Regions from separate parts of the Arhodomonas sp. KWT2 genome, predicted to be linked through region 1. Evidence: predicted binding sites of a transcription regulator. Region 1 holds the regulator's gene; each other region holds the start of a gene.

What was found. The regulator FliA, encoded in region 1, starts transcription of late flagellar genes. The targets are predictions, from matches to a motif close to GCTAAAGTTNNNNNNNNNNCNGCCGATA.
Region 2: a site for FliA is predicted at 7,523-7,550, ahead of ACEZHJ_RS07075 (methyl-accepting chemotaxis protein). Genes of this name have one in related genera too.
Region 3: a site for FliA is predicted at 1,806-1,833, ahead of flgM (flagellar biosynthesis anti-sigma factor FlgM). Genes of this name have one in related genera too.

Annotation. Positions count from the first base shown of each region.
Region 1 covers NZ_JBHFPQ010000043.1:190,416-201,597, reverse strand. The annotation lists gene fliR (flagellar biosynthetic protein FliR) at 1-318, shown strand, start outside; gene flhB (flagellar biosynthesis protein FlhB) at 419-1,564, shown strand; gene flhA (flagellar biosynthesis protein FlhA) at 1,574-3,682, shown strand; gene flhF (flagellar biosynthesis protein FlhF) at 3,714-5,165, shown strand; gene ACEZHJ_RS10255 (MinD/ParA family protein) at 5,198-6,037, shown strand; gene ACEZHJ_RS10250 (RNA polymerase sigma factor FliA) at 6,034-6,759, shown strand; gene cheY (chemotaxis response regulator CheY) at 6,860-7,252, shown strand; gene ACEZHJ_RS10240 (protein phosphatase CheZ) at 7,256-8,008, shown strand; gene ACEZHJ_RS10235 (chemotaxis protein CheA) at 8,020-10,251, shown strand; gene ACEZHJ_RS10230 (chemotaxis response regulator protein-glutamate methylesterase) at 10,279-11,182, shown strand, end outside.
Region 2 covers NZ_JBHFPQ010000039.1:40,217-51,398, forward strand. The annotation lists gene thrS (threonine--tRNA ligase) at 1-17, opposite strand, end outside; tRNA gene ACEZHJ_RS07060 (tRNA-Val) at 131-207, opposite strand; gene ACEZHJ_RS07065 (PLP-dependent aminotransferase family protein) at 258-1,691, opposite strand; gene ACEZHJ_RS07070 (thiamine pyrophosphate-dependent enzyme) at 1,849-5,358, shown strand; gene ACEZHJ_RS07075 (methyl-accepting chemotaxis protein) at 5,485-7,446, opposite strand; gene ACEZHJ_RS07080 (LysR substrate-binding domain-containing protein) at 7,597-8,541, opposite strand; gene ACEZHJ_RS07085 (class III extradiol ring-cleavage dioxygenase) at 8,692-9,519, shown strand; gene ACEZHJ_RS07090 (glutathione S-transferase family protein) at 9,572-10,582, shown strand; gene ACEZHJ_RS07095 (GntR family transcriptional regulator) at 10,691-11,182, shown strand, end outside.
Region 3 covers NZ_JBHFPQ010000050.1:774-8,945, reverse strand. The annotation lists gene ACEZHJ_RS14840 (PilZ domain-containing protein) at 1-300, shown strand, start outside; gene ACEZHJ_RS14835 (flagellar brake protein) at 304-1,017, opposite strand; gene flgN (flagellar protein FlgN) at 1,037-1,453, opposite strand; gene flgM (flagellar biosynthesis anti-sigma factor FlgM) at 1,446-1,763, opposite strand; gene flgA (flagellar basal body P-ring formation chaperone FlgA) at 1,865-2,563, opposite strand; gene ACEZHJ_RS14815 (protein-glutamate O-methyltransferase CheR) at 2,763-3,608, shown strand; gene flgB (flagellar basal body rod protein FlgB) at 3,923-4,315, shown strand; gene flgC (flagellar basal body rod protein FlgC) at 4,319-4,741, shown strand; gene ACEZHJ_RS14800 (flagellar hook assembly protein FlgD) at 4,752-5,426, shown strand; gene flgE (flagellar hook protein FlgE) at 5,442-6,674, shown strand; gene flgF (flagellar basal-body rod protein FlgF) at 6,754-7,497, shown strand; gene flgG (flagellar basal-body rod protein FlgG) at 7,571-8,172, shown strand, end outside.

The DNA of each region.
Region 1 (11,182 bases):
TTCCGGCTGCTGCCACTGGATGCCGGCGGCCTGGCCGCCGAGGATTTCCACACGGTGGTGGCATTCGCCTCGACCATGTTCTCGGGGGCCGTGCTGTTGGCCCTGCCCGCAATGGCGGCGCTGCTGATGATCAACATGATCATCGGCGTGATGACCCGCGTCGCTCCGCAGATGAACATCTTCTCGGTGGGCTTCCCCATCACCATGCTCTCCGGGTTCGTCATCCTGCTCACCCTCGTGCTCCCCTCGATGCCCCAGCGCATGTCAGCCATCTGGCGCCAGGCCTTCGACACCATCCGCCAGATTCTCGGCGCCTGACCCCCCCCCGTCCGCCGCCGGCGGGTGTAAGCACGTTGTCCGTGCACTGGTACGAAACCTGCTTGCCCGGTACCGGGACGGTACGTATCGCGAGGCGGGGATGGCCGAGGAAACCCCGGACGGGCAGGAAAAAACCGAAGAGCCGACCGAAAAGCGGCGGCGGGACGCAAAGGAAAAGGGTCAGGTCCCGCGATCGCGGGAGCTGAGCACCACCCTCGCCATGCTCGCCGCCGCGGTGGGGCTGCTAGGGCTCGGCGGCTATATGGCCGATGGCCTGGACGCGCTGCTGCGCGGCAACCTCGCCGTCGACCGCGCCGCCGCCTTCGACCCGAATGCTCCCGTGCGCATGTTCGAGGAGGCGATCATCCAGGGCATCCTCGTGGTGGCGCCGTTCGCGCTGATCATGCTCGCGGTCAACCTGGTGGCGCCGGTGGCGCTGGGTGGCTGGTCGTTCAGCGGCAAGGCGCTGGCGCCGAAGCTCGAGAAGATCAGTCCCCTCAAGGGATTCAAGCGGATATTCGGCGTCAATGGCCTGGTGGAGCTCGGCAAGGCGCTGGCCAAGATCACGGTGGTGGGGACAGTGGGGGTGGTGATGCTGAAGGTCCAGCTCCGCGACTTCCAGGCGCTCACGGGCATGCCGCTGGCCGCGGGCGCGGCGCAGGCGGCCGACCTGTTCTTCGGCACCTTCCTCGTTCTCTCCGTCTCGCTGATCCTCATCGCGGCGGTGGATATCCCCTACCAGATCTGGGACCACACCAAGAAGCTGCGCATGACCAAGCAGGAGGTCAAGGACGAGTTCAAGGACACCGAGGGCAAGCCCGAGGTCAAGGGCCGTATCCGCCAGCTCCAGCAGGAGCTGGCCCGGGGACGGATGATGGAGGCGGTGCCCGAGGCGGACGTGGTGGTCACCAACCCCACCCATTTCGCGGTGGCGCTGCGTTACGACGGCGCGAACATGCGCGCGCCGCGGGTGGTCGCCAAGGGGGGTGACCAGCTCGCCCGGCGCATCCGCGAGCTCGCCGGCGAGCACCGGGTGCCGCTGTTCGAGGCGCCGCAGCTCGCACGGGCGCTCTATCACACCACGGACATAGACGACGAGATCCCGGCGGGCCTCTACCTGGCGGTGGCCCAGGTGCTCGCCTACATCTTCCGGCTGCGGCGGGGTACGGCGGGCGGGCCGCCCCCGGCGCCGGAGGTCCCCGAGGAATTCAGGCAGTACGCGCGGCGCGGCGCGGCACAGGAGTAAGGCACGGACATGGCGGCGGTAATCTCTCGCAACTGGCGGCGCTTCGGGGTCACCGGGCTCGGCACGCCGGCACTGCTCATCGCGCTGCTGGCGATGATGGTGGTGCCCCTGCCGCCGCTGGCGCTGGACCTGTTGTTCACCTTCAACATCGTGTTGAGCCTGGTGATCCTGCTGGTGACGGTCTACAGCCATCGCCCGCTGGACTTCGCGGCGTTCCCCACGGTGCTGCTGGTGGCGACGCTGCTGCGTCTGGCCCTCAACGTCGCCTCCACCCGGGTGGTGCTGATCGAAGGGCACACCGGTCCGGGCGCGGCGGGCAACGTGATCGAGTCCTTCGGCTCGTTCGTCATCGGCGGCAACTACGCGGTGGGCCTGGTGGTCTTCGCGATCCTGGTGATCATCAACTTCGTGGTGGTGACCAAGGGTGCCGGGCGCGTCTCCGAGGTCAGCGCGCGCTTCACCCTGGACGCGCTGCCCGGCAAGCAGATGGCCATCGACGCCGACCTCAACGCCGGCATCATCGACCAGCAGCAGGCGAAGGAGCGGCGCGAGGACGTCGCCCAGGAGGCGGACTTCTACGGCTCCATGGACGGCGCCAGCAAGTTCGTGCGCGGCGACGCCATCGCCGGCATCCTGATCCTGTTCATCAACATCATCGGCGGCCTGGCGGTGGGCGTGCTCCAGCACGATATGCCGGCGGGCCAGGCGATGCAGAACTACACCCTGCTCACCATCGGCGACGGCCTGGTCGCGCAGATCCCGTCACTGGTGCTCTCCACGGCCACGGCCATCCTCGTCACCCGCGTGTCGTCGTCCCAGGACATGGCCGGCGCCGTGCTCTCGCAGCTGTTCAGTAACCGCCGCGTGCTGCTGATCAGCGGCGGCATCGTCGCCTCAATCGGCCTGATCCCGGGCATGCCGAACCTCACCTTCCTGCTCCTCGGCGGTCTGTGCCTGGGGGGGGCCTGGTGGCAGAAGCGCCGGGAGGAGGAGACCGCGGCGGCGGAGACACCGGCGCCGGCGGGTCAGGAGGCGGAGGCGTCGCGGCCGGAGCAGCGCGAGCTCACCTGGGAGGACGTGCCGCCGGTGGATACCGTCGGTCTGGAGGTGGGCTACGGGCTGATCCCGCTGGTGGACCGTAACCAGGACGGCCAGCTGCTCACCCGGATCAAGGGCGTGCGCAAGAAGGTTTCCCAGGACCTCGGCTTTCTGGTGCCGTCTGTGCACATCCGTGACAACCTCGATCTTGCCCCGAACGCCTACCGGATCAGCGTCCTGGGGGTGCCCGTGGGCGAGGCCGAGGTCCAGCCCGGCCGGGAGCTGGCGATCAATCCGGGGACCGTGTCCGGTCGGCTAGACGGTGCGCCGACGCGGGATCCCGCCTTCGGCCTGGAGGCGGTCTGGATCGACGCCAATCAGCGCGACTATGCCCAGAGCCTGGGCTACACCGTGGTTGACAGCAGCACCGTGGTTGCCACCCATCTCAGCCAGGTCGTCCAGGACAACGCCCACCAGCTGCTCGGCCACGACGAGACCCAGAAGCTGCTGGACATGCTCGCGCGCCAGCAGCCCAAGCTGGTCGAGGAGCTGGTTCCGACCACCCTGTCGCTGTCGGTGGTCACCAAGGTCCTCCAGAACCTGCTCTCGGAGCGGGTGCCGCTGCGGGATATGCGCTCCATCGTCGAGACCCTGGCGGAGCACGGCCCGCGGGTTCAGGACCCGCAGCAGCTCACGCAGATCGTGCGCGAGGCCCTGGGCCGGATGATCGTCCAGGGGATCTCCGGCATCAACGGCGAGCTGCCGGTGATTACGCTGGAGCCACAGCTGGAACAGTTGTTGCAGGACACTATCCAGGGGGTATCCGAGGGGGCCGCCGGCTTCGAGCCGGGGCTCGCCGAGCGTCTGCAGCGCTCGCTGACCCAGAGTGCCCGGCGCCAGGAGATGAGCGGTCAGCCCGCGGTGCTGCTCACCTCGCCGGGACTCAGGAGCTGGCTCTACCGGCTCACGCGGCACGCGAGTCCCGGACTGCACGTGCTTTCCTACAACGAGATACCCGACGAACGGGAGGTCCGGGTCGTCGCCACGGTGGGACAGCAGGAGGTCTCGCAGGCGGGCTGACCCGGTTTGACGGCCCTAGTGGAGCGGCAGCATGAAGATCAAGCGCGTATTCGCCGAGGACATGCGTTCAGCCATGCGTCAGGTGCGCGAGTCGCACGGCGCGGATGCGGTCATCCTCTCCTCGCGACGGGTGGAGGGGGGCGTCGAGGTGATCTCGGCGGTGGACTATGACGAGCAGGCGGTGCGCGAGGCCGTCGCCCGCGAGGAGCGCCGGACCGCGCGGCATGCCGGTGGGGCCGGCGAGATCACCGGCGGCGGGGCGGACGGATTCGAGCGGCTGCTCGCCCGCGCCGACGCCGATGCAGCGGCCCGGGAGGACACGGCTCCGGCCGGGGGTTTCTCGGTGACGGTGGGGGATGACGGGGACGAGGGCCCGGCGGGTGACGATAAACCGGCGCCGACGCGACGGCGCGACGGCGCACCGTCGCTCGCGTTGGACTACGAGCGTTTCGCCGGCGGTGACGATAGCGGCGACGACGACGACCCCGAGCCCGCGGGCACCCGCCGGACGCGCTCGGCGAGCAACCGCATCGAGTGGACCCAGGAGCCGGCCATGCAGGCCATGCGCGAGGAGCTGCGCACCCTGCGCTCGCTGTTCGAGAACCAGCTCACGCTCATGGAGTGGCAGCAGATGGGCCGTGCCACGCCCGCCCGGGCGACGCTGATGCGCCGGCTGCACGGCATGGGGTTCGGCCCGGACGTCTGCCGCGGCCTCGCCGACGCGGTTACCAGCCGTGAGGACCCGGATCACGCCTGGCGTGAGGCCATGTCCCTGGTCACCGAGCACGTGGCCACCAGCGACGACGAAATCATCGAGCGGGGCGGGGCGGTGGCCGTCGTCGGCCCCACCGGGGTGGGCAAGACCACCACTGTCGCCAAGCTGGCGGCCCGCTTTACCCTGCGCCACGGTCGCAACCAGGTGGCGCTGGTGACCACGGACAACTTCCGCATCGGCGGCCAGGAGCAGCTGCGCAACTTCGCGCGGATCCTCGGTGTGCCGGTTCATGCCGCGGCCGACGGCGAGGAGCTCGCCGAGCTGCTCGACGATTTCTCCGACCGGCGCCTGGTGCTCATCGACACCGCCGGGATGAGCCAGCGCGACATGCGCCTCGCCGAGCAGATGCGCGCGCTCAAGGACGGCGCCCATCGGATCCGGCCGTACCTGGTGCTGTCGGCGAACACCCAGCTGCCGACCCTGATGGAGACCCTGCGCGCATTTCGCGCCGTGGGCCCGGTGGGGTGTATCCTGAGCAAGGTCGACGAGGCTGCGAGTCTGGGCGGGGTGCTCACGGCGGTGATGCGTGGCCGGCTGCCGATTGCGTACGTGGCCGACGGTCAGCGCGTGCCCGAGGATCTGCGCCCGGCGCGGGCGGATGCGCTGGTCGGCGAGGCGGAGGCCCTCGCGGCGGATAGCGACGGTGAGAACGAGGACGACGAGTCCCTGGCGGTGGCCTTCGCGGGCAGCCTGGCACGGCAGGGCTGAGGGGCATGGATCAGGCAGCGGGATTGAGACGAATGAGCGAGCCGAAGCCGGTCAAGGTGGTCGCGGTGGCCAGCGGCAAGGGGGGCGTGGGCAAGACCAACGTATCCGTGAATCTGGCGAGCGCCCTGGCGCGGGAGGGGCGTGGCGTGATGCTCTTCGATGCCGATCTCGGCCTCGCCAACGTGGACGTGCTCCTGGGGCTCTCGCCCAAGCGTAATCTCGCCCATGTGCTGGATGGCGAGGCCGGGCTGGAGGAGGTCCTGCTCGAGGGACCGGAGGGCATTCACATCGTTCCCGCCTCCTCGGGAACCCAGCGCATGGCCGAGCTCTCCGGCGCCGAGCACGCGGGCCTGATCCGCAGCTTCAGCGAGCTCGCCGTTGACCTTGATTACCTGTTCGTCGATACCGCCGCCGGCATCTCCGACTCGGTGATGAGCTTCGCCCGCGCCGCGCGGGAGGTCCTGGTGGTGGTCTGCGACGAGCCGTCCTCGCTCACCGATGCCTACGCGCTGATCAAGGTGCTCAACCGCGACCACGGCGTGCAGCGTTTCCACATGGTCGCCAACCGTGTCCCGGGGCCGCGGGAGGGCCAGAATCTCTACGGCAAGCTCGCGCGCGTGCTCGACCGCTTCCTGGACGTGACCCTGGAATACCTCGGCGCCGTCCCCGAGGACGATCGCCTGCGTGCCGCGGTTCAGCGCCAGCGCGCGGTGGTCTCGATGTATCCCTCCTGCCCGTCGGCCCGGGCCTTCCAGGCGCTGGCGGCGCGCCTCGAACAGTGGCCGCTGCCGAGCCGCGCCGACGGCCAGCTGGAGTTCTTCGTCGAGCGTGTCATACGCTATGGCAGTCGCGTCCGGGAGGTCTCCGAATGAATGGACATGCGCTCTACGAGGCGGTCCAGCGGGGGAGCAGCGACGACCTGCTGGTGGCGAACGCCCCGCTGGTGCGACGCATCGCTCACCACCTGGCGAGCCGACTGCCTCCGAGCGTGCAGATCGAGGACCTCATCCAGGCGGGCATGGTCGGCCTGCTGGAGGCGGCGCGGCAGTTCGACGCCAGCCAGGGCGCCTCGTTCCAGACCTATGCCGGCATCCGCATCCGCGGTGCCATGCTCGATGAGATCCGGCGCCTCGACTGGACACCGCGTTCCGTGCACCGTCGCTCCCGGGAGGCCGCCGAAGCCATCCACGTCCTGGAGAACGAGCTCGGCCGTGAGCCCCGGGACGCCGAGGTCGCCGCCAGGCTGGGCGTGAGTGTCGACGACTACCACGGTATGCTCGCCGACGCCTCGAGCGCGCACCTGTTCAGCATGGACCAGACGGATCCGCAGACCGGCGAGACCCACGACCCCGCCGGGGATGGCCCGTCACCGCAGGACGTGCTGACCGACGGTCACTTCCGCGCCGACCTTGCCGAGGCCATCCGCGGCCTCAGTGAACGCGACCAGCTGGTGATGCAGCTCTACTATGACGAGGAACTCAATCTGCGCGAGATCGGCGAGGTCCTCGGGGTGAGCGAGTCACGTGTCAGCCAGATTCGTGGCAAGATAATGCTAAAGCTCAAGGCCTCCCTTGCCGATTGGTTGGATGGATAGACACCGATCGGGGCGCCCCCGCGACGGGGGCGTGCACACCGCCGCCGGCGGTGAGGCCTCACAATAACTCGCGTTTCCACTCAGGGGGATCGGCGTGGCACTGGACAAGCACATGAAAATCCTCGTGGTGGACGATTTTTCCACCATGCGGCGCATTATCCGTAATCTTCTGCGGGATCTCGGCTTCGACAACATCTCGGAGGCCGACGACGGCAACACCGCGCTGCCCATACTCAAGCGTGGCGGTTTCGACCTGCTCATCACGGACTGGAACATGCCGGGCATGACCGGTATGGACCTGCTCAAGAACGTCCGTGCCGATGAGGAACTGGCCGAGCTGCCCATCCTGATGGTCACCGCCGAGGCCAAGCGCGAGCAGATCATCGCGGCGGCCCAGGCGGGCGTGAACGGCTATATCGTCAAGCCCTTCACCGCCGTGACGCTCAAGGAGAAGATCGAGAAGATCTTCGAGCGCATCAATGCGGGGGGTTAGGCGATGAGCGACAGCCAGCGCAGCCAGGAATATCTCGCGCTAGCACGCACGCTCATCGAACGTGTCGAGGCCGGCGACGACCCGGGCATGCAGGAGACCGTCGATGAGCTAACGCGACTGCGTGAGAGCGAGCTCTTCCAGGAGATCGGCCAGCTTACCCGCGAGCTCCACGAGGCCCTCAAGTCCTTTCGCGTGGACAGCCGCCTCACCGATATCGCCGCGAGCGAGATCCCCGATGCCCGGGAGCGGCTCAACCATGTCATCGAGGTGACCTCCCGTGCCGCCCACCGCACGCTGGAGGCCGTCGAGACCAGCCTGCCGCTGGCCGACGAGGTCGCTGCCCGGGCCGGGACGCTCCACGAGCGGTGGCAGCAGTTCCGCCGGCGTGAGCTGAGCGCCGACGATTTCCGGGGCCTCAGCCACGACATCGAGGCCTTCCTGGCCGCCGCCGCAGACAACGGCAAGACACTCCACAACGCGCTTTCCGAAGCGTTGATGGCGCAGGATTACCAGGACATCACCGGCCAGATCATCCGCCGCGTCATCACCCTGGTTCAGGAGGTCGAGGACGGCCTGGTCGAGCTCGTGCGCATTTCCGGGGCGCGGATCGCTGAAGAAAAGCCGCGTGCTGCCGATAAGGCGGATGAACGTGCGGAGCAGCAGCTCAGTGGACCTGCGGTCCCGGGCCAGGACGACGACGATGTCGTATCGGGCCAGGACGACGTCGACGACCTGCTCTCCAGCCTCGGCTTCTGAGGGAGACACGCATGGCTATCGATCCGCAGGACGACATCGTCCAGGACTTTCTGGTGGAGTCCCGGGAGATCCTCGAGGGACTCGGCGAGCAGCTCGTCTCGCTGGAGCAGGCGCCGGAGGACCGCGACCTCCTCAATTCGGTGTTCCGCGGCTTTCATACCATCAAGGGCGGTGCCGGATTCCTCGGCCTCGACGAGCTCGTCGACGTCTGCCATCAGACCGAGGACATCTTCAATCTCCTGCGCCAGGGCGAGAAGCAGATGAGCCCGGAGCTCATGGACGACGTGCTCCAGGCCCTGGACGTGGTCAATGGCATGTTCGACCGCATCGAGGACGCCCAGGATCTCGAACCCGCGCCGGGGGGCCTGCTGCAGGCGCTGCGCAGTCATAACCAGCCGGACGACAATGCCGGCGGTGCAGCCACGTCCGCCTCGGACGGGGCGTCGGCAGGCGAGGGCACGGGTGGAACGACGGCCGCGCCCTCCGGCGCCGCCGCACCTGGCGGTCAGGAGGCCGCGTCCGGGGATATCAGCGACCAGGAGTTCGAGGCGCTGCTCGATGCCCTCGATGGTGAAGGGGTCGGAGACGGCGGTTCAGCCGCGGCGAAGGACACTGCCGTGGAAGGCGCGGGCGCGGGCGCGAGCGCGGGTGCGGGGGCCGCCGCCGGTGACGAGATCACCGACGACGAGTTCGAACGCCTGCTCGACGACCTCCATGGCGAGGGTAGTCATCACGGTGTCCCATCCGCCCCGGCTAATGCCGCCGACGGGCAAGGTCCCGGGGACGCCGCCGACGGCGACGAGATCACCGACGACGAGTTCGAAAAGGTCCTCGATCAGCTTCACGGCAGCGGCCAGGGTCCGACGGGGGGCCAGACGGACGCTGCGGAGACGCCCGTGGCCTCCGGCGGCGGATCCTCCGCTGCGCGGGAGCCGTCGTCCCGCCGCCCCGAGGCGTCGGCCGGCGGTGGGCACCAGGGCGGTGGCGACGGCGGTGCCGCCGCGGGCGGCGGTCAGCACGGCGCCGGCGGACACGGGCACCGCGGTGAGACCAGCGTGCGCGTGGACACCGCAAAGCTCGACGACATCATGAACCTCGTCGGCGAGCTCGTGCTGGTGCGCAACCGCCTCGCGAACCTCCGCGGCGAGATTGGCGACGAGCGTCTCTCCCATGCGGTGGGCAACCTCGAGCACGTCACCTCGGACCTGCAGAACTCCGTGATGAAGACCCGGATGCAGCCCATCCGCAAGGTCTTCGGCCGTTTCCCGCGGGTCATCCGCGATCTCGCCCGCAACCTGGAAAAGGAGGTCGAGCTCGTCACCGCCGGCGAGGAGACGGATCTGGACAAGAACCTGGTCGAGGCACTGGCGGATCCGCTCGTCCACCTCATCCGCAACTCCGTGGACCACGGCCTGGAGCCCCCGGACGAGCGCCAGAGTGCCGGCAAGCGGCGCACCGGCACCGTGCGCCTCGCCGCCGAGCAGGAGGGCGATCACATCCTGCTGACCATCGCCGATGACGGCCGCGGCATGGACCCGGACAAGCTCCGCGAGATCGCGGTCAAGAAGGGCGTTCTGGACGCGGAGTCCGCACGGCGGCTCGACGACAGCGAGTGCTACAACCTCATCTTCGCGCCCGGCTTCTCCACCAAGGAGCAGATCTCGGACGTCTCCGGGCGCGGCGTGGGTATGGATGTCGTCAAGAACAGCATCTCCCAGCTCAACGGCACCATCGATATCGATTCCGAGCTGGGCCGGGGCACGATCATCCGCATCAAGGTGCCGCTGACGCTGGCCATCCTGCCGACCCTCATGGTGCGCATCGCCGGGCGCAAGTTCGCGCTGCCGATGTCCGTGGTCCGCGAGATCTTCGAGCTCGAGCGCGGCCGTACCAACGTGGTGGACGGGCGACTCACGGTCATGGTCCGTCACAAGGCGATGCCGCTGTTCTTCCTCGAACGCTGGCTGGACCGGATGGGTGCCGAAGCGGTGGTACCGGCGAAGAGCCTTACCGGCGAGGATCAGGAGAAGGATTCCCAGGTGGTGACCGTGGTCATCGGTCACCAGACCGTCGGGTTCGTGGTCGACGAGGTGATCGGTCTCGAGGAGGTCGTGATCAAGCCCCTCGGTGCCATCCTCCACGGTCTGCCGGGGCTGGCGGGCTCGACCATCACCGGGGACGGGAGCATCGCCCTGATTGTGGACATCCCCAGCCTGATCAAGCAGTACGGCTCGCGTCTATAAAGCGGCAGGAGAGGTAGGAGAGCGGTTTTGAGCAGAGTAAGGACGCTGGTTGTCGACGACTCCGGCTTCTTCCGCCGGCGGATCTGCGATCTGCTGGCGTCGGATCCGCAGATCGAGGTGGTCGGTGAGGCCGTCGACGGCAGGGAGGCCGTGCAGAAGGTCCAGCGCCTGCGTCCGGACGTGGTGACCATGGATATCGAGATGCCGGTGCTCGACGGCATCTCCGCGGTGCGCGAGATCATGCGCCGCAACCCGACGCCCGTGCTCATGTTCTCCTCGCTCACCTACGACGGGGCCCGGCCCACGCTGGATGCACTCGAGGCCGGGGCGGTGGACTTCCTGCCCAAGCGCTTCTCGGACATCTCCAGCAACCACGACCACGCCCGGCGGCTGCTCTGCGAGAAGGTCAAGCTGGTGGGCCGGCGCTCCATGCGGCGACCCACCTCACCGCCGCCGTCCCCCGCCTCCGGACAGGGCCGGGCGCGGGGCACGGCCCAGGCGCAGTCCGGCGCACCGGTGCAGGCACAGCAGCCGCCGCAACGGCGGGTGGAGGTGCCCGCCGGCAAGGTCCGGCTGGTGATCATCGGCACCTCCACGGGCGGGCCGGTGGCACTGCAGAAGGTGCTGGCGAAGCTGCCCCCGAACTTCCCCATGCCCGTGGTGCTGATCCAGCACATGCCCGAGGCGTTCACGGAGGCCTTCGCGGCGCGGCTCGACCAGCTCTGCCCGTTGCGCGTGCGTCAGGCCGTCGAGGGCGATTCCCTGCGTGCCGGCGAGGTGCTGCTCGCCCCCGGCGGCCAGCATCTGGGTTTCAAGAGCCAGGGCGGGCACCTCGCGGTGCGGCTGATCGAGCCGCAGCCGAACCAGTTCTATCGTCCCAGTGTCGACGTTGCCTTCGAGGAGGCGGCCCGTCATGTGCCGGGGCACGTTC
Region 2 (11,182 bases), on a different contig from region 1:
AGGGTGATTACGGGCATGCGTTCGCTCCACAGTGGTGACCTATACGAGGGGCCACATGCATTTCCCGGCGGATCAGGGGTGCCGGCATAAACAAAGAAAGCATCGCCGAATGGCGATGCTTCCGGAATGCTGGTAGGCGCGAGTGGACTCGAACCACCGACCCCCACCATGTCAAGGTGGTGCTCTAACCAGCTGAGCTACGCGCCTGTCTCGATGCAGGGCGGTATTCTACAGTCTTGCCGCCCGGTGTCAAAGCCTCAGGATCGCAGTGTGCCGGCGGTTTCCACCGCCAGGCGTCCTAGGGCCGCGATCGCCGTCTCCACCGCCTCGTCCCAGGGCACGGCGGCGTTGAGCCGAATGAACTGGCGAAACCCGCCGGCGGCGGAGAACAGGTGACCGGGCATCACGCCGATCCCCTCGGCCAGCGCCCGTTCGTGAAACACCGCCGCGTCCACCCCGCCCGGCAATCCGACCCACAGCACGTAGCCGCCGCGCGGGCGGGTCACCGTCGTGCCCCGGGGGAGGGCACGGCTGATGGCCGCGATGAAGCGCTGCACCTGCTCGGCGTAGGCGCTCTGCAGCCGGCGGATGTGGCGCTCGTAGCCGCCGCTCGCCATGAACTCGGCCACCGCCATCTGGCAGATTGGGGGGCTGCTCACGCTGCTGAACGACTTGAGGAACTCGACGTCGTTCTCGAACCGCCCCGGCGCACACCAGCCCACCCGCAGCCCGGAACCGATGGACTTCGACGCCGAGGAGCAGTACAGCACCAGGCCATGCTCGTCGAAGGCCTTCGCCGCCCGCGGCCGGGTACGGTTGTAGTTGAGGTCGCCGAACTCGTCGTCCTCCACCAGGGGGATGCCGCGTGCGGCGAGCATCGCCACCAGCCGCTGCTTGGCCTCGTCGGGCATCGACGCCCCTACCGGGTTGCTGTTGGTGGTCACGAAGGCACAGGCGCGCACGTCCCACTGCTCCAGGGCGAGGGCCAGCGCCTCCAGGCTGACGCCGTCACGGGGGTCGGTGGGAATCTCCAGTGCCTTCATCCCCAGGGACTCGATCGCCTGTAGCAGGCCCACGTAGGCCGGCCCCTCGATGGCGATGGTGTCCCCCGGACGGGCCACGGTGCGAAGACAGAGATTGAGCGCCTCCTGGCAGCCGTTGGTGATCACCACCTCCCGCGGCGAGACGTGACAGCCGGCGTCGGCCAGCCGTTTCACCACCTCCTGGCGCAGGGCGTCGAGCCCGGGGGCGAACCGCGCCATCACGATCTCGTCGATGTGGTGACGCGCCAGCCGCGAGAGGATCCGCTGGAGCTGGCGGCGGGGCAGGAACTCCGGCGCCGGCAGCGCCGCCCCCAGGTTGAGCACCCCGTCGGCCTCACAGCGCTGGAGCGCCGCAGTGGCCTCGTTGCGCACGGACACGGTGGTGGGCAGCACCGGCCCGTCGCCCATGGGGGGTTCGCCGGTGGCGGCCGCGACGGGATGACGGACGTAGAAGCCCGACTGCGGGCGCGACTCCACCAGGCGCCGCGATTCCAGCAGCTCATAGGCGGCCTGCACCGTGGCGATGCTGACGCCACGCTGCCCCGCGAGCCCGCGGATGGAGGGCAGGCGCTCGCCCGGGCGGTACACGCCCTCGTCGATGCGCCGAGCCACCTCGTCCGCGAGCTGGCGATAGAGGACCTCCGTCATGCCACTCCTCCCGGACCATGCAGTTGCCGCCAAAAAGACCATTACAGCCGTCGGATTCGGAAACTGTCATGGTTCAATTCACATTTTTTACATCTGCAAGGTCACACTACCCCAGCCTAGACTTCCGGTGAACTGGCGCGATCACGCGGAGGCAGCCATGTCCCGGCGCATCCTCAACGGCAATGAGCTGGTCATCCAGGGCGGGCTGGAGGCCGGTTTCTCCCTGTACACGGGCTACCCCGGCTCGCCGCTGGCCGACTTCTTCACCGTCCTCCACGGTCACCGGGACGCGCTGGCCGAGCGGGGCATCCGGGTGACCCTGGCCAACAGCGAGGGCAACGCCGCCGCCATGGCCGCCGGCGCCAAGCAGGCGGGCCGCAGCACCCTGGTGGCCATGAAGTCCATGGGCCTGCAGGTCGCCGCGGACGCCCTGTCGGTGGGCAACTTCGCCAGCCCCGGCGACACCGAGCCCGACCCGGTCACCGGCGAGCCGCGCTGGCCGGGGGTGGTCGTGGTGGTGGGCGACGACCCGTGGTCCATGTCCACGGCCGCCCCGGTCGACTCCCGCTACCTCTACAAGCATCTGCACATGCCCTTCCTGGAGCCGGCCACCCCGCAGGAGCTCAAGGACTGGATCGGCCACGCGCTCACGCTCTCGCGGCGGACCTCTCTGTATGCCGGGGTGCTGCTCACCACGTTCATGGCAGAGGGCGGCGGACGCGTGGCGACCGGGGACTGGGCCGAGGTCCCCGGCGCCGCCGCGGCCCTCGACCCGCGGGCGTTCGACCCGGCCCAGTGCGTGATGGTCCCGCCCCACTCCCACGGCGCCGACGTCCGCATGACCGAGGAGCGATTCCCCCGCGTGGTCCCCGCCCTGGAGGCACTGGACCTGGACCGTGTCACCGGCGCGGCGGACGCCCGCATCGGCTTCATCAGCGCCGGCTCGGTGTACGAGACCCTGCACCAGGTCATGGCGGACGGCGGCCACCTGGAGCACGTCTCGCTCTACAAGCTCGCCAGCTCCTGGCCGCTCACCCCGGCGCGGCTGCTGCCCTGGCTCCGGGGACTGGACACCGTGGTCGTGGTCGAGGAGAAACGCGGCTTCCTGGAGACCGAGCTCATCGAGTTCTGCCACGACCACGGCGTGTCCGTGCGCGTGCACGGCAAGACGTTCGCGGACGGTGAGCGCGGAGTGCCGGGCTTTCCGGCCCACGGTGGCCTGTCCTACGAGATCATCCGCGACAGGCTCAACGAGCTGACTGGTCTGCTCGGCATGCACGCCTGCCGGCTCGAGCCCGCCGGGACCACCCGGGTCGCCGGCACACTGCCGCCGCGGCTGCCCACGTTCTGCCCCGGCTGCCCGCACCGGGAGACCCTGTCATTGATGAAGGAGCTGCGCCGGAGCCTGGAGCGCGAGGGCGTGCGACTGCTCTCCCACGGCGACGTGGGCTGCTACTCGCTGTCCTTTCTGCCGCCTTTCGGGGAGATGCACGACATCAGCGCCATGGGTCAGGGCGGCGCGCTGGCCGCGGGCATGGACAGCTTCGCCGACAACCCCTCGGTGGTCCTGCTGGGGGACTCCACCTTCTTCCACACGGGGATGACGGCGATCTCCAGCTCCGTGCAGATGGGCCACGACATCACCTACATCGTGCTCGACAACGACGTCACCGCGATGACCGGCCACCAGATGGACCCGCGCACGGGCCGCTCCGTCGAGGGCCGGCCCCGTCCGCGCCAGGACCTTAAAACGATCATCCGGGGCATGGGCCCGGCGGAGGTGCTGGAGGTCAACCCCAGCGACCGCTATTTCTACCGCAACGTGCTCGCGGAGACCGTCCGCCGGCCGGGCACCAAGGTGATCATCTCCACCAAGGAGTGTGCGCTCACCTATCACGCCCGCCTGAAGGCCGCCGACCGCAAGCGTTTCGCCGACGGCGAGACCAAGCCCGAGCAGACGTTCTTCCGGATCAACACCTCCGCCTGCGAGGACTGCCGCGCCTGCATTGATGCCACCGGCTGTCCGGGGCTGTCCCAGACGGAGGACGCCTACGGCACGAAGATGACGATCGACCCCCAGATCTGCGTCTCGGACGGTTACTGCACGCAGATCATGGCCTGCCCGAGCTTCGAGCGGGTGCGGGTGATCGACTACCACCCGACGAAGTACTCGGCCCTCCCGGAGGTCGACACGGACAGCGCCCTGCCGGAACCCGCGGTGCGCAAGACCTTCGAGGATGTCATCGCCGGCAACGACTGGCGGGTGGTGGTGACCGGCGTCGGCGGTTCCGGCGTGACCACCATCTCGCGCGTGCTCGCCGAGGCGGCCACGGACATGAACGGCCACGACGGGCTGGGTTTCCGGTTCATGGACCAGAAGGGCCTGGCCCAGCGCAACGGCCGGGTCACCGGCCATCTCACGGTCCACCGCGAGGACCGCGCCGCCGGCCCGATCACCCCCATGGGGACGGGGGACCTGGTCATCTCGCCGGACCTCCTGGACGGCAGCGAGGCCGTCGGCTTCCTCGCCCCGCACGGTATCGCCGTGGTGGACGAGACCTTCCAGCTGCCGCTGTCGGTCATGCTCGACCGCGGCGAGGACGCGCCCGCGCCGACCGCCGCCGACATCCGCGGCCGGCTTCGTGAGGCGCTCGGCGAGCGCGCCCACCTCGCCGGCGCCCGTGCACTGACCCACCGCCTGCTCGGCCGCAACGTCTATGCCTCGGCCATGCTGCTGGGCGTTGCCTACCAGCAGGGGGGCATGCCGTTCACCCTGCACAACCTCCGCGAGGCCTTCGCCCGCGCGGTGCCGGCAAGCGAGTTCGACGCGAACTGGCGGGCGTTCACCCTGGGCCGGCGATTCGTCGTCGAGGGTGCGGAGGCGATCGCCCGGACCTTCGGCGAGACGGCGGCACACGAGGACCCGCTGGCCCCCCTTCACGCGAGCCTGCGCGACGGCACCGCGCCCTGGGAGCGCAGCGGACGGCTCGCGAACGCCCTCGAGCGGGCGACCGACAGCCTCGCCGCACGCCTGCCGGAGATCGAGCGCGAACACCTCGGCCAGTATGTCCACGATCTGCTGGTCTACGACCGCGGTGCCCGCCTCGACGACTTCCTCGCCGACGCCGCGCGACTGCCCGGGCTGTACCCGGACGCGGCACACCAGCGTATCGCGCTGCGGGCCCTCGCCAGGACCTACTTCATCAAGGACGAGGTGTTCGTCTCGCACCTGCTGGTCTCGCCGCTGGAGCGCGAGCGCGCCCGCCGGCGCTACGGCCACCTCGGCCGCAGCGTGGAGGTGGGGCACATCAACCGTCCGAGCTTCGACGTCGCCGGCCGCAGGATCGAATTCGATCTGAACCCGCGGGACTGGATGCTGCGCACCATGCGTCACCTGCGCGTGCTGCGCCGCGTCCTGCCCCGGTGGCACCGGCGCGAGAACGCCATCGCCCGGCAAATCCGGGAGGAACTGCTGGAGGCCGTGCCCCGCCTGGCCGTGGACGAGCGCCGCCGGCGGCTCATGCAGCTGGACAACGTCAAGGGCTACCGGGAGACCCGTTACGAGCAGGCCGAGGCCGTACTGGGCGCCGGCGCGGCAACCTCCGAGTTCCCCGAGCGGGCGCCGCGCACGGCCGGGGTGCACCGGCCCGGGGCCACCGCCCGCTGACGCCGGCCCTCGGCCGGGGCATGAGGCGGGCAGGCCGCGCCCCAGTGGCCCGCCACCGCGGCGACGGAGCGCGTACAGCGTGGCGGTGGCGCACGGCCACCCGGACCCCGGCAGGGCCGGCTGTGCTCAGACCCTGAAGCGCCCGACGACCTCGCGCAGCGTCTCGCCGAGTCGCGCGAGTTCGTCGCTGGCGGTACGCGTCTGATCCATGCCTTCGGAGCTGCTTCCGGCGGCCTCGACGATCTGGGCGATATTGCGGTTGATCTCCTCGGCCACCTGGCTCTGCTCCTCCGCCGCCGTGGCGACCTGGGTGATCTGGCCGTGGATCCCGGCGACCGCCTCCTCGATGGCCCGCAGGGCTTCACCCGCCTCGTTTGCCCGTTCCTGATTGCGCACCGAGCGTTCCCGGGAACGGTCCATGATCTCCACGGCGGCCGCCGTGTCCGTGGTCAAGCCATCGATGATCTCGCGGATCTGCACGGCGGACTCGTTGCTGCGTTTGGCCAGCGCCCGCACCTCCTCGGCGACCACCGCAAAGCCGCGCCCCTGCTCGCCCGCCCGGGCCGCCTCGATCGCAGCATTCAGCGCCAGGAGATTGGTCTGTTCGGTCACCTCGTAGATGACATCGAGCACAGTACGGATCTCCTGGCTGCGGGCCTCGACCTTCGCCACCGCCTCGCTGGTACGCTGGATATCGGTGGCGAGCGTATCCATCGAATCCCGGTTCTCGGCGACGATGCGGTTGCCGTCACGCGCCCTTTCGTCCGCCTGGGAGGCAGACGTCTCGACCTCGCCGGAGTTGCGGGATATCTCCTGCACGGTCGCCGTCATCTCGTTGATCGCCGAGGCGATCTGGTCCGTTTCGTTGCTCTGCTGTCGTACCACGTCCTGGGTCTGGGCAGCGACCTGGTTGAGCTCTTCGGCAGACGAGGCAAGCTGCTGGGTAGTACCGCTGACCTCGGAGATGGCACGCCGGACCTTGTCGACGAAGGCATTGAACTGCTCGGCGAGGTCCGTCATCTCGTCCCTGCCATGCACAGGAAGACGCTGCGTGAGATCCCCCTCACCCTCCGCAATGTCACGCATTTTCTCGGTAACGCTGACGATCGGGCGCGTGAGATAACGGGCGATCAGCAATGCCACGAATATGGCGACGACAATCACGGCAACACCGACGGCCGCCATCTGAATGGTCACCCGGTTGGCCGCCGCCATCATCTCCGAGCGCGGGATCAGGCCGATGAACTTCCAGCCGAGCCCGGGCGACGTATAAATACTGGCCTGGTACGCCTTGCCCCCGATCTGCAAGGCCACGGACCCTTCATCGCGTTCCGCCAGCCGGGCGTAATCACCGCCTTCGAGCTCACCGAGGTTGTGGAAGTTGTGATCGGGATTACTGGGGTCGACCAGCACGGTGCCGGTATCCTCGACCAGCATCAGGTAGCCTTCGTCACCGAACTCGATATCCGCGACGCGCTCGGTCAGCGTCTCCAGCGACACGTCCATGCCCTGCACGCCTATCACCTCGCCCCGCCCGTCGCGGATCGTGTGCTCAAAACTCACGATGGCAACGTCGTCGGTGCTGAAATAGTACGCGTCGGTCATGACCGTCTCATTCGGCGACGCCTTTGCCGCGCCGTACCAGGGACGTTCACGCGGATCGTACCCCGCCCCGATCCGACCCTTCGGCCACTGAACGTAACCACCTTCCTCGGTCGCCATGTAGACGTAGGCCAGCTCCGGATGGGCGGAAGCGAAACGATCGTATGCGCCGAATATCTCGGCCTCCACGTCCCCGTTGTCTTCCGGCGTCATCGACATCTCCCGGGACGTGTCGAGATAGGAGGTCACCCCGGAATCCGCCCTGCGTACTGCCGGGTGGCTGGCCATATACGCCGTATTCCGGGAAATCTGGTCGAAAAACCCGGTTATCACACCGTCGACCTGGCGGATCTCACGCAGGCTCCCTTCGGTGAAGCCCGAGACGGCATTGTCACGCGCGGCCTCGACCGCGATGAAGACCATCGCCACGACGGCGACGATGATCGTGCCACCAAAGGCGAGCACCAGCTTACGTGCGATGGACATGCATTTCCCCGTCTGTTTCAAACCTGCTCCCCGGCCGCCCGCGCACAGCCCCTCGCGGGTGGGAGGCTGGTAAAGTAATCGACCAGATCCTCCAAATCTTTACCATTCGTCGACTCCTGCTTCGGGGTCGACAACAGACAGGGATGCCGTTCAGTGGTCCCTCGGCCGGGCAGGCGCCAGGGCCTGGCGCAGGTAGGCCCGGAAGGCACGCACCCGCGCCGGCGCCTCGCTGCCGCGCAGGCTGACCGCGTACAGCGTGCCGCTGGCACACTGCCATTCGGGCAGCACCCGGACCAGGTGCCCCTCCTCCAGCGACCGCCGGGCGACTGGCTCGGGCAGCGGTGCGATCCCTCCCCCGGCAGCAGCGATGCGGTGGACACTGGCGTAGTCCGTCGTGCGGACCCCGGGCCGGACAATCACCGTTACCGGGCGGTTGCGCCGGTCGGTGAGCGTGAGCCTGGCCGCCCCCGTGAGCTCCCGGGATACCACCCACTCGTGATCCGCAAGCGCGGCGGGCGTGTCCGGCACCCCGTGGGCGTCCAGGTACGCGGGCGAGGCATAGAGCGCGATGGCGAAAGACAGCAGGGTGGACGCCCGGTAGCCGGAGTCCGGCAAAGCCCCGGGGGTCGCCCGCAGGGCGAGGTCGATGCGGTTGGCGGCGAGGTCCAGCGCCGTGTCGGTGAGCACCAGCTCCACGGTGATCTGGGGATAGGCCGCGCGAAACCCGGTCACCAGCGGCGGCAGCACATCCATGCCCAGATCCACCGGCGCGGTGACACGCAGGTGGCCGTCCGGTACCGAACGCGAGGCCCGTGCCGTCTCCGCGGCATCGTCCAGCAGTCCCAGGGCCTCCCGGGTACGCGCGAAGAACACCCGCCCCTCCTCGGTGAGCGACACCGCGCGGGGCGTACGCGCCAGCAGCGCGACGCCCAGGCGCCGTTCCAGGCGCGACAGCCGCCGGCTCACACCCCCCTTGGTCTCGCCGAGCCGCTGCGCCGCGGCGGAGACGGTGCCGAGATCCGCAACGGCGCAGAACGCCCTCAGGTCCTCGACGGCCCCGCCAATGGTTTCTGATTCTTCAACCATAAGTTCCATTAATGCCGTCTTACCAAAATATGGAAACTACGGCATGCTGTCTCCCGAATCCAGCGCACTGCACGCGCAATCGAACCGGAGCCCCCGTGCCCCCCGGACCGACACCGTCCCCGCTCCGGCCCGCCCCCCTGAGACTGCGGAGTGACAACCATGAGCGCACCGACACTACCGACACTGTTCATCCCCCACGGGGCGGGCCCGTGCTTCTTCATGGACTGGGACCCCGCCGACACCTGGCACCGCATGGCCGACTGGCTTCGCGCCGTACCCCGGCACGTCGGCCCGCGCCCCCAGGCGGTGGTGGTCGTCTCGGCACACTGGGAGGCACCGGCGTTCACCGTGAACGGGCAGGCCGACCCGCCGTTGCTCTACGACTACGGCGGCTTTCCCCCGCACACCTACGAGCTCACCTACCCGGTGGCGGGCGCGCCGGCCGTCGCCGCCCGCGTGCGCGCACTCCTCGAGGCGGCCGGGCTGGAGACCGCCGAGGAATCCCGGCGCGGTCTGGATCACGGGGTCTTCATCCCCTTCCGGCTCATCCATCCGGATGCCGACGTGCCCATCGTCCAGCTCTCCCTGCGTCGCGGCCTGGACCCGGCGGAGCACCTGGCCGCCGGCCGGGCGCTGGCGCCGCTGCGGCGGGAGGGCGTGCTGATCGTGGGCAGCGGCATGAGCTATCACAACATGCGCCGCTTCCGCTTCGACAGCGCCGGGCTGGACCCGGACTCGGTGCGCTTCGACGACTGGCTCACCGCGGCGGTGACGGGCCCGGCGACGGCCCGCGAGACGGCGCTCGCACACTGGGACGATGCACCGTCGGCCCGTGCCGCCCACCCGCGGGAGGAGCACCTGCTGCCGCTGCACGTGGCGGCGGGCGCCGCCGGCGACGATCCCGGGCGGCGGGTGTTCACCGACGAGGTGCTCGCCAGCCGCCAGTCGGCCTACCTCTTCGGCACCGACGCCCTCGCGGCGGAGTGACCCGGTAACGACGCCCCGCGCGCGGGGCGGCCCGACGGACACGGAGGACATCATGCCCGGACTGGTCGATGGACAGTGGGTGCGCGGCGACATCGCCGAGAGCGAGATCCACGGCGGCGCCTTCGAGCGCGAGCCGACGCGGTTCCGCCGCTGGATCACCCCGCACGGCACGCCCGCACCCGCGGACGACACCCCCCTCGCCGCCGAGGCGGGACGGTTCCAGCTCTTCGTCGCCTATCTATGCCCCTGGGCGTCACGCACGCTCATCGCCCGCCGCCTCAAGGGACTGGAGTCGCTGATCCCCGTGTCCGTGGCGGACGCGGTGCTCGGCGAGGACGGCTGGACATACAGCGAGCCCCAGGATGCGGGGCCGGCCATCGCACCGGTCACCCGTCACCACCAGCTCTACACCGCCACGGAGCCGCGGTACACAGGCAAGGTCTCGGTACCGGTGCTCTGGGACCGTCAGGCGGGCCGGATCGTGAACAACGAATCCGCGGACATCCTGCGCATGCTCAACACCGCCTTCGATCACCTCACCGGCAACCGCCTGGACCTCTATCCGGTCCCCCTGCGCGGGGAGATCGACGCCTGGAACGCCCTCATCTACGAGCGCGTGAACAACGGCGTCTACCGGGCCGGCTTCGCGCGGAGCCAGGCAAGCCACGAGACGGCGGTGCGCGCGCTGTTCGACACCCTGGCGCGGATCGAGCGCCACCTGGACGTCCACCGCTACCTCGCCGGGCGCCACCTCACCGAGGCCGACTGGCGACTGTTCGTGACCCTCGTGCGTTTCGACGTCGCCTACCACGGGGCCTTCAAGTGCAACGTCCGCCGTATCGAGGACTACCCCAACCTCGCCGCCTACCTCCGCGAGCTCTACCAGTGGCCTGGCATCCGCGAAACCGTGAACCTCGAGCACATCCGCGTGGGCTACTACACCAACGCCGCCATCAACCCGTCGCTGGTCGTGCCCCTCGGCCCGGACGTGGATCTCGACCGGCCCCACGACCGGGAACATCTGCCCGGAGAAGGCATCCTCGAACGTCCGCCTGCCCACTGACGGGGGCGCGGGCGTTTCATATTGGGGACAGAAACTGTTCCATATTGTATACAGTCCCTATATCCTGCAGCCCAGAAGCCACCATCGAGCCGGCGGTGAAGGGGCGCCATGGCCATGGAGAGCAACGCCGCGACCCGGGCGGAGCGGACACCGCGCAACCGGGACGACACGATCCACCGCGCACTCAGCGAGGCGATTGTCGATCACCGCCTCGCACCGGGAGCACGCCTGCCCGAGGACGCGCTGGCGGAGGCCTTCGAGGTCAGCCGCACGAGCATCCGCAAGGCCCTCCAGCGCCTGGCGCTGGAACACCTGGTCACCCTCCGCACGAACCGCGGCGCGCAGGTCGCCAAGCCCTCCCCGGACGAGGCCCGGGAGGTCTTCGCCGCCCGGCGCCTTGCCGAGTGCGCCCTCGTCGACTGGGTCGTGGACGCCCTGGGCGACGATGACCTCACCGCCCTCCACGAACTCGTCGACCGCGAGCGCCGTGCCCAGGCGGACGGCGCGCAGCACGAGGCCATCCAGCTCTCCGCGGCATTCCACATCCGCCTGGCCCGCGTGGCGCACAATGCCCCGTTCGCCACGTTCATCGAACAGCTC
Region 3 (8,172 bases), on a different contig from region 1:
GCGTTCGGCAACCGGGTCGCCAAGGTGACGGACGTCAACATCGGTGCCGGCGGGATGGATTTCATAAGCTCCGACGGCGCGCTGCCACCGGGCTCCATCCTTGATTTGCGCATGCTCTTCCATTCAACCGGTGCGGGGCTGCGTATGTTCGGCCGCGTGCGCCATTGCGACCGTGTCGCAACCGGAGGACACCGGCTCGGCATTGAGTTCGAGTTTGCCCGCGAGCACGACCGGGAGCTGCTGGTGCATCTGATGCTGCGCCGCGAGGCCCAGCTGCTGCGTGAGGAGCGAGGAGACTGAGCGTCAGGTCTTGCGCAGGAGCTCGCGCTGTAACGAGAGCACGAGGCCCTGGAGGCGGTCGCGGTCCGCGTGCGTGAAGTCCTGGAATTCGGCGCCGAAGCGGTAACGCTTTCGCTGCCGGTCGTATTCGAGGTAACGGATCTCCACCCGCGCGTCCAGTGGCTGGCTGTCGTGCAGGGCGATGTGGCAGTCGTACTGGTTATGCGGCTCGGGCTCCGGGCCCTTGATCACGTAGGCGCCGATGCCGCCGGCGGAGAGGTCGCAGAGCTGTATATCGGTATCCGGGGCGTCCTCGCCGCCGGACAGTGTGCAGTGCTGCTGGCGGGTCAGCGGGACGGGCACGCGCACGAAGCGTCGGCGCTGATTGTAGACGATCTCCTCGGGGTAGCCGGCCACGTAGTAGTAGATGCCATCGGCCAGGCCGATCTCCTGGACAGTGACCGTGAACCGGGTGTCGACACCGAGGGTCCGGCTGACGACGCGCAGCTCGGTGCCGATCTCGATGCGGTCGTGGCCGCGTCGGGGTTTGAGCTCGTCGAGGGTCAGCCGGCGGCTCTGGGGGTCGACGTAGAGCAGCGCGCTGCGGAAGGGCGTGCCCCGTTCCGGCAGGTGGACGTCCAGAAGGTTGCGGGATTCGTGGAGGCGGCGGAGGATTCCGGTCTTCTGCCCGGGGTTGCGTATGATTTCCGGTTCCTCATAGGGCGCCGCGTTCGTCATACCGCTTTTTTCCCCACCGTCAGGCGCTGGTTCGCAGGCGCCCGGATCCGGACGCCGTTCCCCCGCCGGGACCGTAGGTCTCCCCGTCGCGCTCGCGGCCGGTCAGCAGCGCGACTTCCTCGCCGACGGTCTCGAGCACCCGCGCGATGGCAATGCCGTTGCGCTCGTTGCGGCGGTTAACGCGCGCGAGGGTATCGCGCAGCGCCTGCCACTCGGTTTGCAGGGCCGAGTCGGCGTCCTCGCCCGGGGGGACCGGTTCGGGGCAGGTGTCGATTGCCTCGAACAGCCGCAGCTTCTCCTGGGCGGTGGCCTCGATGGTCGCGGCATCGGCACGCGCGGTGATTTCCGCGTGCTCGCGCTCGAGCACTGCATCGAGTTCGTCGACAAGCCCGCGGAGGGTGCGCAATCCGTCAAGCGTCAATGTGCCGTCAGCCATCGCTCAGCAGTTGCTCGAAGTCCGCGAAGCGCTGGGCGATGCGGTCCGCGTCCAGCGGGTACTCCCCTCGCGAGATGCGATCGCGGAGATCCTGGACACGGTTGCTGTCCACTTCCGGCGTGTTATCGATAGACTCACGCACCGCCTGCAGGCGGCTGGATTCGCTGGTGCTGTCACTCTGCGGGGCCGCGGTCGCGGCGGACGGGCGGCTGTCGGTATCCTCATGCGAGCCGGTCCGTGCCGTGCCGTTCCTGCTACCCGTCGGGTAACTGCCGGGCGGGCGCGGGCCGTTGTCGATGGGGTTGCTCATGTTCCCTGCTCCTCGATTATCCAGACCTGCCTCTGCAGGAGTTAGCGGCCGGATTTCCGCGAACTTTAGCAGCTCGCGGGGTGAATGTCCGTTGTCAGCGCTCAGTAGTTGACGCGCATGCGCCCGCGCGCGATGACCTCGCCCTCGACGACACGCTCGGAAGAGAGATTGCGGGCACGTATCCGTTCGCCTCGGGTGCCGTCCTCCAGGGCGCGCCCCTGCATGCTGACCTTCACCGGGCCGTTGCCGGCCTGGATAAGCAGGGTATCGCCGCGGCGCACGAGTGTCGGGCGGGTCAGCTGACCGGCGTCGATTACCGTACCCGGTTGCAGCGACCGCTGTGTCTGCAGCCCGATCAGGCCCTTCGGGTCGGTATAGTACTCGCCCCGGAGCCTCGTGGTGGTGCGCCGGGCCGTGCGCAGGTCTTCGGCATCGAGCCGGCTGCCGCGGGGGACGGGCCGGGCCGCGACGACGACCTCGATGCTGCGCACCACCCGGGTCGGGACGTAGACCTTCCAGGGGGAGGGACCCGGGCAGCGAACCCGGACCACGAGCCGCTCGCTGCCCTCCCGCCGGTTGGGAGCGTCGGCAGCCAGGGCCTCGCCGCAGGCCGGTAGCCGCAGGCGCTCGTCGAGCCGGTCGATTTCCACGCGCTCCAGCTGTCCGGCATCGCCGTCGAGCTCGTTGACGAAGGCCTGTACGCTCGTGCGTATCTCCGCCAGCGACTGGGTCGGGCGAGCCTGGGCCGCGGGCAGCACGCTGCCCAGCAGTATCAGTGCGACGATTGCTCGGTAGGCCATCGTGGGTCCGTATCGTTCCTGTGTCCGCCCTCGTGCTTGCAGAATCCGTTCCAGGTGGGTTCAGTCCCGTGGCGGTTGGCCGATAACCATACTGTCCGGTACATCAGTGGAGCCCTGTTCCAGGACGCTAGCGCCATCCGTTACGATGGAGTCGCGAAATCCGGCCCTGTGGCCGGTGAAATGCCCGAGGAGGTCGCGCGTGGCCCTGGAGAGCCGCAAAGACAACAACACGATGGCCGCGGCGGACTACGAGGCGTTCCGGCGCTTTCTCGAGGAGCGCTCGGGCATCATGCTCGGCGAGAACAAGCAGTATCTCGTCACCAGCCGCCTGGCGCCGTTGCTGCGTCGCCATTCCCTCGCCGACCTGGGGGCGTTGGTTCAGCGGCTCCAGTCCGCGGCGGGTCAGCAGCTGCGTACCGAGGTCGTCGACGCGATGACGACCAACGAGACGCAGTGGTTCCGCGATATCTACCCGTTCCGCATCCTCGCCGACCAGCTTTTTCCGGAGTTCGAGCGGCGTGGCAAGCGCCATATCCGGATCTGGTCGGCGGCGTGCTCGTCGGGCCAGGAGGCCTACTCGGTGAGCATGACGCTGTCGGAGTACCAGGCAAAGGGTCGGAATCTTGACGCTACAATCGTCGGTACGGACATCTCCACGCAGATTGTCGGTCGGGCGAAGGCCGCGGAATACAGTGCCAGCGAGATCCGTCGCGGGCTGAGCGAGGAACGCCAGCGACGATATTTCGACGCCGTCGATCAGAACACGTGGCGGGTTCGCCCGGAGGTCACCCGGCGGGTGAGCTTCCGCCAGCACAACCTCCTCGAGGCCTACGGTACCCTCGGCCGGTTCGATCTCATCCTCTGCCGCAACACTCTCATCTACTTCTCCATGCCCACGCGCACGGATCTCATCCGCCGCATGGGGCAGGCCCTGGAGCCCGGCGGCTACCTCATGGTCGGGGCCTCCGAGTCCCTGCCCAGGGAGCTCACGGAATTCGAGATGGTGCGCTGCCATCCCGGCGTGGTGTACCGCCGCAAGGACTGATCGTTTCCGGGTTGATCCGGCCTGTCGCACACGGCCTGCGGCTGTGCCCGGCCCATCTGTTTCGGCCTTGACCCCTTCGGCTGGTGGTGTGAGACCTGCGTCCCGGACGCGGGATTCGGCGAGCCGGGCGGGTAGGTCGTGCGCCGAAGGCGTGCGACGTCGCGGAGGACAGGCCGTCTTCTCGCACACGGCCTGACGGCCGTGCCCGACCTACACGTTTCGACCTGTAACCCTCCGGTGGTCGAGGCGCTCGCGCTAGCTGGCACGTCTGTTGCATCTGCCTGACCCGGAATCATCGCAGGAGGTGACCGGGCATGAGCATCACGATGGATCGGGTTTTCGGCGTCGCTGCCGACGCCCTGCAGGTGCAGTCCGAGCGCACGCAGCTGATAAGCGGCAACATCGCCAACGCCGATACCCCCGGCTACAAGGCGCGGGACATCGATTTCCGCAAGGCCCTGGACGGCGCCGGCGGCGGTGCGCTGGCGCTCGCGCGGACGTCGCCGGCGCATCTCGGTACCGGCGCCGCGGGCACGAGCGCCTCGGTGCAGTACCGCGTGCCTGCCAACCCCTCCCTCGACGGCAACACCGTGGAGGTCCACCGCGAGCAGGCGAAGTTCGCGGAGGCCACCACCCAGTACCAGGCCGCCCTCAGCATGCTCGGTGACGACATCAAGGGCATCATCGGCGCGATCAAGGGGGAGTAGCCCATGTCCATGTTCAATGTCTTCGACGTCGCGGGCTCGGCGATGAGTGCCCAGTCCCTGCGGCTGAATCTCACGGCGAGCAACCTCGCCAACGCCGAGACCACGGCCTCGTCGCCGGAGCAGGCCTACCGGGCGCGCCAGCCGGTCTTCTCGGCGGCGTTGCAGGCGGCCCAGGCACGCGACGGCGACGCCGGTGCGGTGCCGGTGGAGGTGCGCGGCGTGGTCGAGAGCGAGGCACCGGTGCAGGAGCTTTACCGGCCCAACAGCCCGCAGGCCGATAACGAGGGCTATGTCTATCGCTCGAACGTCAACCCGGTCGAGGAGATGGTCAACATGATCTCGGCCTCGCGCTCGTACCAGAACAGCGTCGAGGTGATGTCCACCTCCCGCGATCTGATGCTCCAGACGCTGCGTCTCGGACGCTAAGGAGAACGCCATGACCACGGTGACCGGCACGAGCAGTGCCTCGCAGCAGGCTGCCATGTCGTCCAGCCAGGCAGAGAACGACCGCACGGAGCTCGGCCAGCAGGACTTCCTCAAGCTGATGACCACCCAGCTGCAGAATCAGGACCCGATGAACCCGATGGAGAACGCGGAGTTCATGTCGCAGATGGCCCAGTTCACATCGGCGTCGGGCATCCAGTCCCTGCAGAGCTCGTTCTCCGACTTCCAGTCCTCCATGACCGCCAGCCAGTCGCTGCAGGCGGCCGGCCTGGTCGGCCGCAAGGTCACCGCCGAGAGCGACACGGGGCATCTGCCCCAGGACGGCGAGCTCAGCGGCACCGTGGAGCTGGACGCCGGAGTCGGCAATTTGACGGTATCCATCGTCGACGGTACCGGCACCCGTGTCGCGGAGATGGCGCTCGGCGCCCAGGATGCGGGCTCGGTGGATTTCTCCTGGGACGGCGAGAACGCGAACGGCGAGCGCCTGCCCAGTGGCGATTACCAGGTGGTCGCCGAGACCACCACGACGGACGGGGTGACTACGCAACCGGTACGCATCGCCGGCGAGGTCACCAGCGTTGCCCTGGCGGGCAACGGCCGTACGCCGACACTCACCGTCGACGGCGTGGGCGATATCTCGCTGTCCGATGTACGCAAGGTTCAGTAAGGGGAGGCACAAGGCATGTCTTTCGGAACGGCTCTCACCGGTCTCAAGGCCGCGGCATCGGACCTCGATGTTTCCGGCAACAACGTGGCGAACAGCCAGACGACGGGCTTCAAGTCCTCGCGGACCGAGTTCGCGGATATCTTCGCTTCCAGCAACCTGGGGGTCTCGCAGACCGCGGTGGGGCAGGGCGTGCGCCTGGCCAATACCCGTCAGCAGTTTTCCCAGGGGCAGTTCGACTTCACCGGTCGCAGCCTGGATCTGGCCGTCAACGGCGAGGGGTTCTTCCGCGTGAGCGACGGCGGGGAGACGCAGTACACCCGAAACGGTGCGTTCAGTCTCGACAAGGACGGCTACATCGTCGATGCGAACGGCCGCCAGCTCACCGGTTTCCAGGCGGACGGCGAGGGCAATATCACCGGGGCGCAGGGGCCGCTGCAGGTCAATATCGGCAACGTCGCACCCCAGGCGTCCAACGAGATGCGGTTGTCGGCCAATCTCGACGCCACCGCGGACGCCCTGACCAACCCGTTCGATTCCGGTGATCCCGAGACCTATAACTTCTCCACGTCGACCACCCTGTACGACTCCCAGGGCGGTGATCACCTGACGACGCTGTATTTCCGCAAGACCGGCTCGAATCAGTGGAACGTCCAGGCGACCGTCGATGGGGCCTCCGGTGTCGGGAGTCCTGGCAACGAGATCGACATGGGTACCGTGTCGTTCGACACCCAGGGTCAGCTGACGGCGCCGGCGAACGACACCCTGACGTCGGGCGCGGTCCCGCTAAGCGGCAACGTCGCGGACCTCGATCTCTCGCTGAACGTCGAGGACCTCACCCAGTTCGGCTCCCCCTTCGAGGTCAAGCAGCTGCGCCAGAACGGCTACGCCGCCGGCCAGTTCACCGGCCTGGGCGTCGAGGCGGACGGGCGCATCATCGCGCGCTTCACCAACGGCCAGACCGAGGCGCTGGGGCAGGTGGCACTGGCGCGTTTCCCGGCCCCCGAGCAGCTTCAGCAGGTGGGCGACACGAGCTGGGTGGAGACCTTCCAGTCCGGCACGCCCGTGGTCGCCGCGCCGGGCTCCTCGGGGACGGGATCGCTGGAGCCGGGGGCGCTGGAGCAGTCCAATGTCGACATCACCGAGGAGCTGGTGAGCATGATCACCGCCCAGCGCAACTATCAGGCGAACTCCCAGATGATCTCGACCCAGAACCAGATCACCCAGGAGATCCTCAATATCCGCTCGTGAGCGGTGAGCGTCTGCGCCGCGGCACGCCGGCCGTGCCGGCGGCGCAGGCACAGGCTCGCGCCCGAAGGAGGCAGAGACCATGGATCGCATGGCCTACATCGCGATGGCGGGGGCGAAATACGCCCTCGAACAGCAGCGGGTTACCAGCAACAACCTCGCCAACGCGAACACCACCGGCTTTCGCGCGGACCTGGAGGCACTGACCAGTCGCGACGTTCACGGCCCGGTGCGCCCGAGCCGTGTCTACGGCGTGGAGACGCGCACCGGCAGTGATTTCACCGAGGGGGCGCTGAAGACCACCGGGCGTGACCTGGACGCCGCGATCAGCGGCAACGGCTGGTTCACCGTCCAGGCGGCCGATGGGACCGAGGCCTACACCCGCCGTGGCGACTTCCGCGTCACCCAGGGCGGCCTGCTGGAGACCGGAGCCGGCGAGCTGGTCATGGGGGAGAACGGCCCCGTGGCCATCCCACCGGCGGAGAAGGTCGAGATCGGTCAGGACGGCACCATCAGCGTCGTGCCCAAGGGGCAGAGCGCCAATGCCATGGCGGTGGTTGACCGGCTCAAGCTGGTGGATCCGCCGACCCGGCAGCTGCGCAAGGGCGAGGACGGGCTGTTCCGGCTCGCCGGCGGCGGCACTGCCGATGCCGACGCCGGTGTGAAAGTGGTTTCCGGCGCGCTTGAGTCCAGCAACGTCAATGCCACGGACGCGCTGGTGCAGATGATCGACCATGCCCGCCGCTTCGAGAGCTACATCAAGATGATCGAGACGGCGCGCCAGACGGACGAGGCCGGACAGCGACTGCTGCGCAGCGGCGGCTGATGCGGCATGAGAGTTGCAACGGTTTAGCCACGACGGGATCGATGCGCGCGGATACGCGCGGGAGGAATGAACCATGAATCCGGCACTCTGGGTGGCCAAGACGGGGATGGACGCGCAGCAGACGCGGATGTCCGTGGTCTCCAATAACCTGGCCAACGTGAACACCACCGGCTTCAAGCAGGACCGGGCGAAGTTCGAGGACCTCGTCTACCAGACCGTCCGCCAGGCCGGCGGCCAGACCACGCAGGACGCGCAGCTGCCCTCCGGGCTGATGGTCGGGACCGGCGTGCGCGTGGCCGCCACGGAGAAGATGCACACCCAGGGCAACATCCAGCAGACGGGGAACGCCCTGGACATGGCCATCAACGGGGACGGCTTCTTCCAGGTGCTGCAGCCCGACGGCACGATCGCCTACACCCGGGACGGCTCGTTCCAGGTCGACAGCCAGGGCCAGCTCGTCACCAAGAACGGTCTCTCCGTGGTGCCCAACATCACCATCCCGGACGACGCCCAGAGCGTGACCATCGGCCAGGACGGTACCGTTTCCGTCAAGACCGCCGGCCAGGCCCAGTCCACCCAGGTGGGTACCGTGGAGCTCGCGGGCTTCGTGAACCCCGCCGGGCTCAAGCCCGTCGGTCAGAACCTGTTCGTGGAGACCGGGGCCAGTGGCACGCC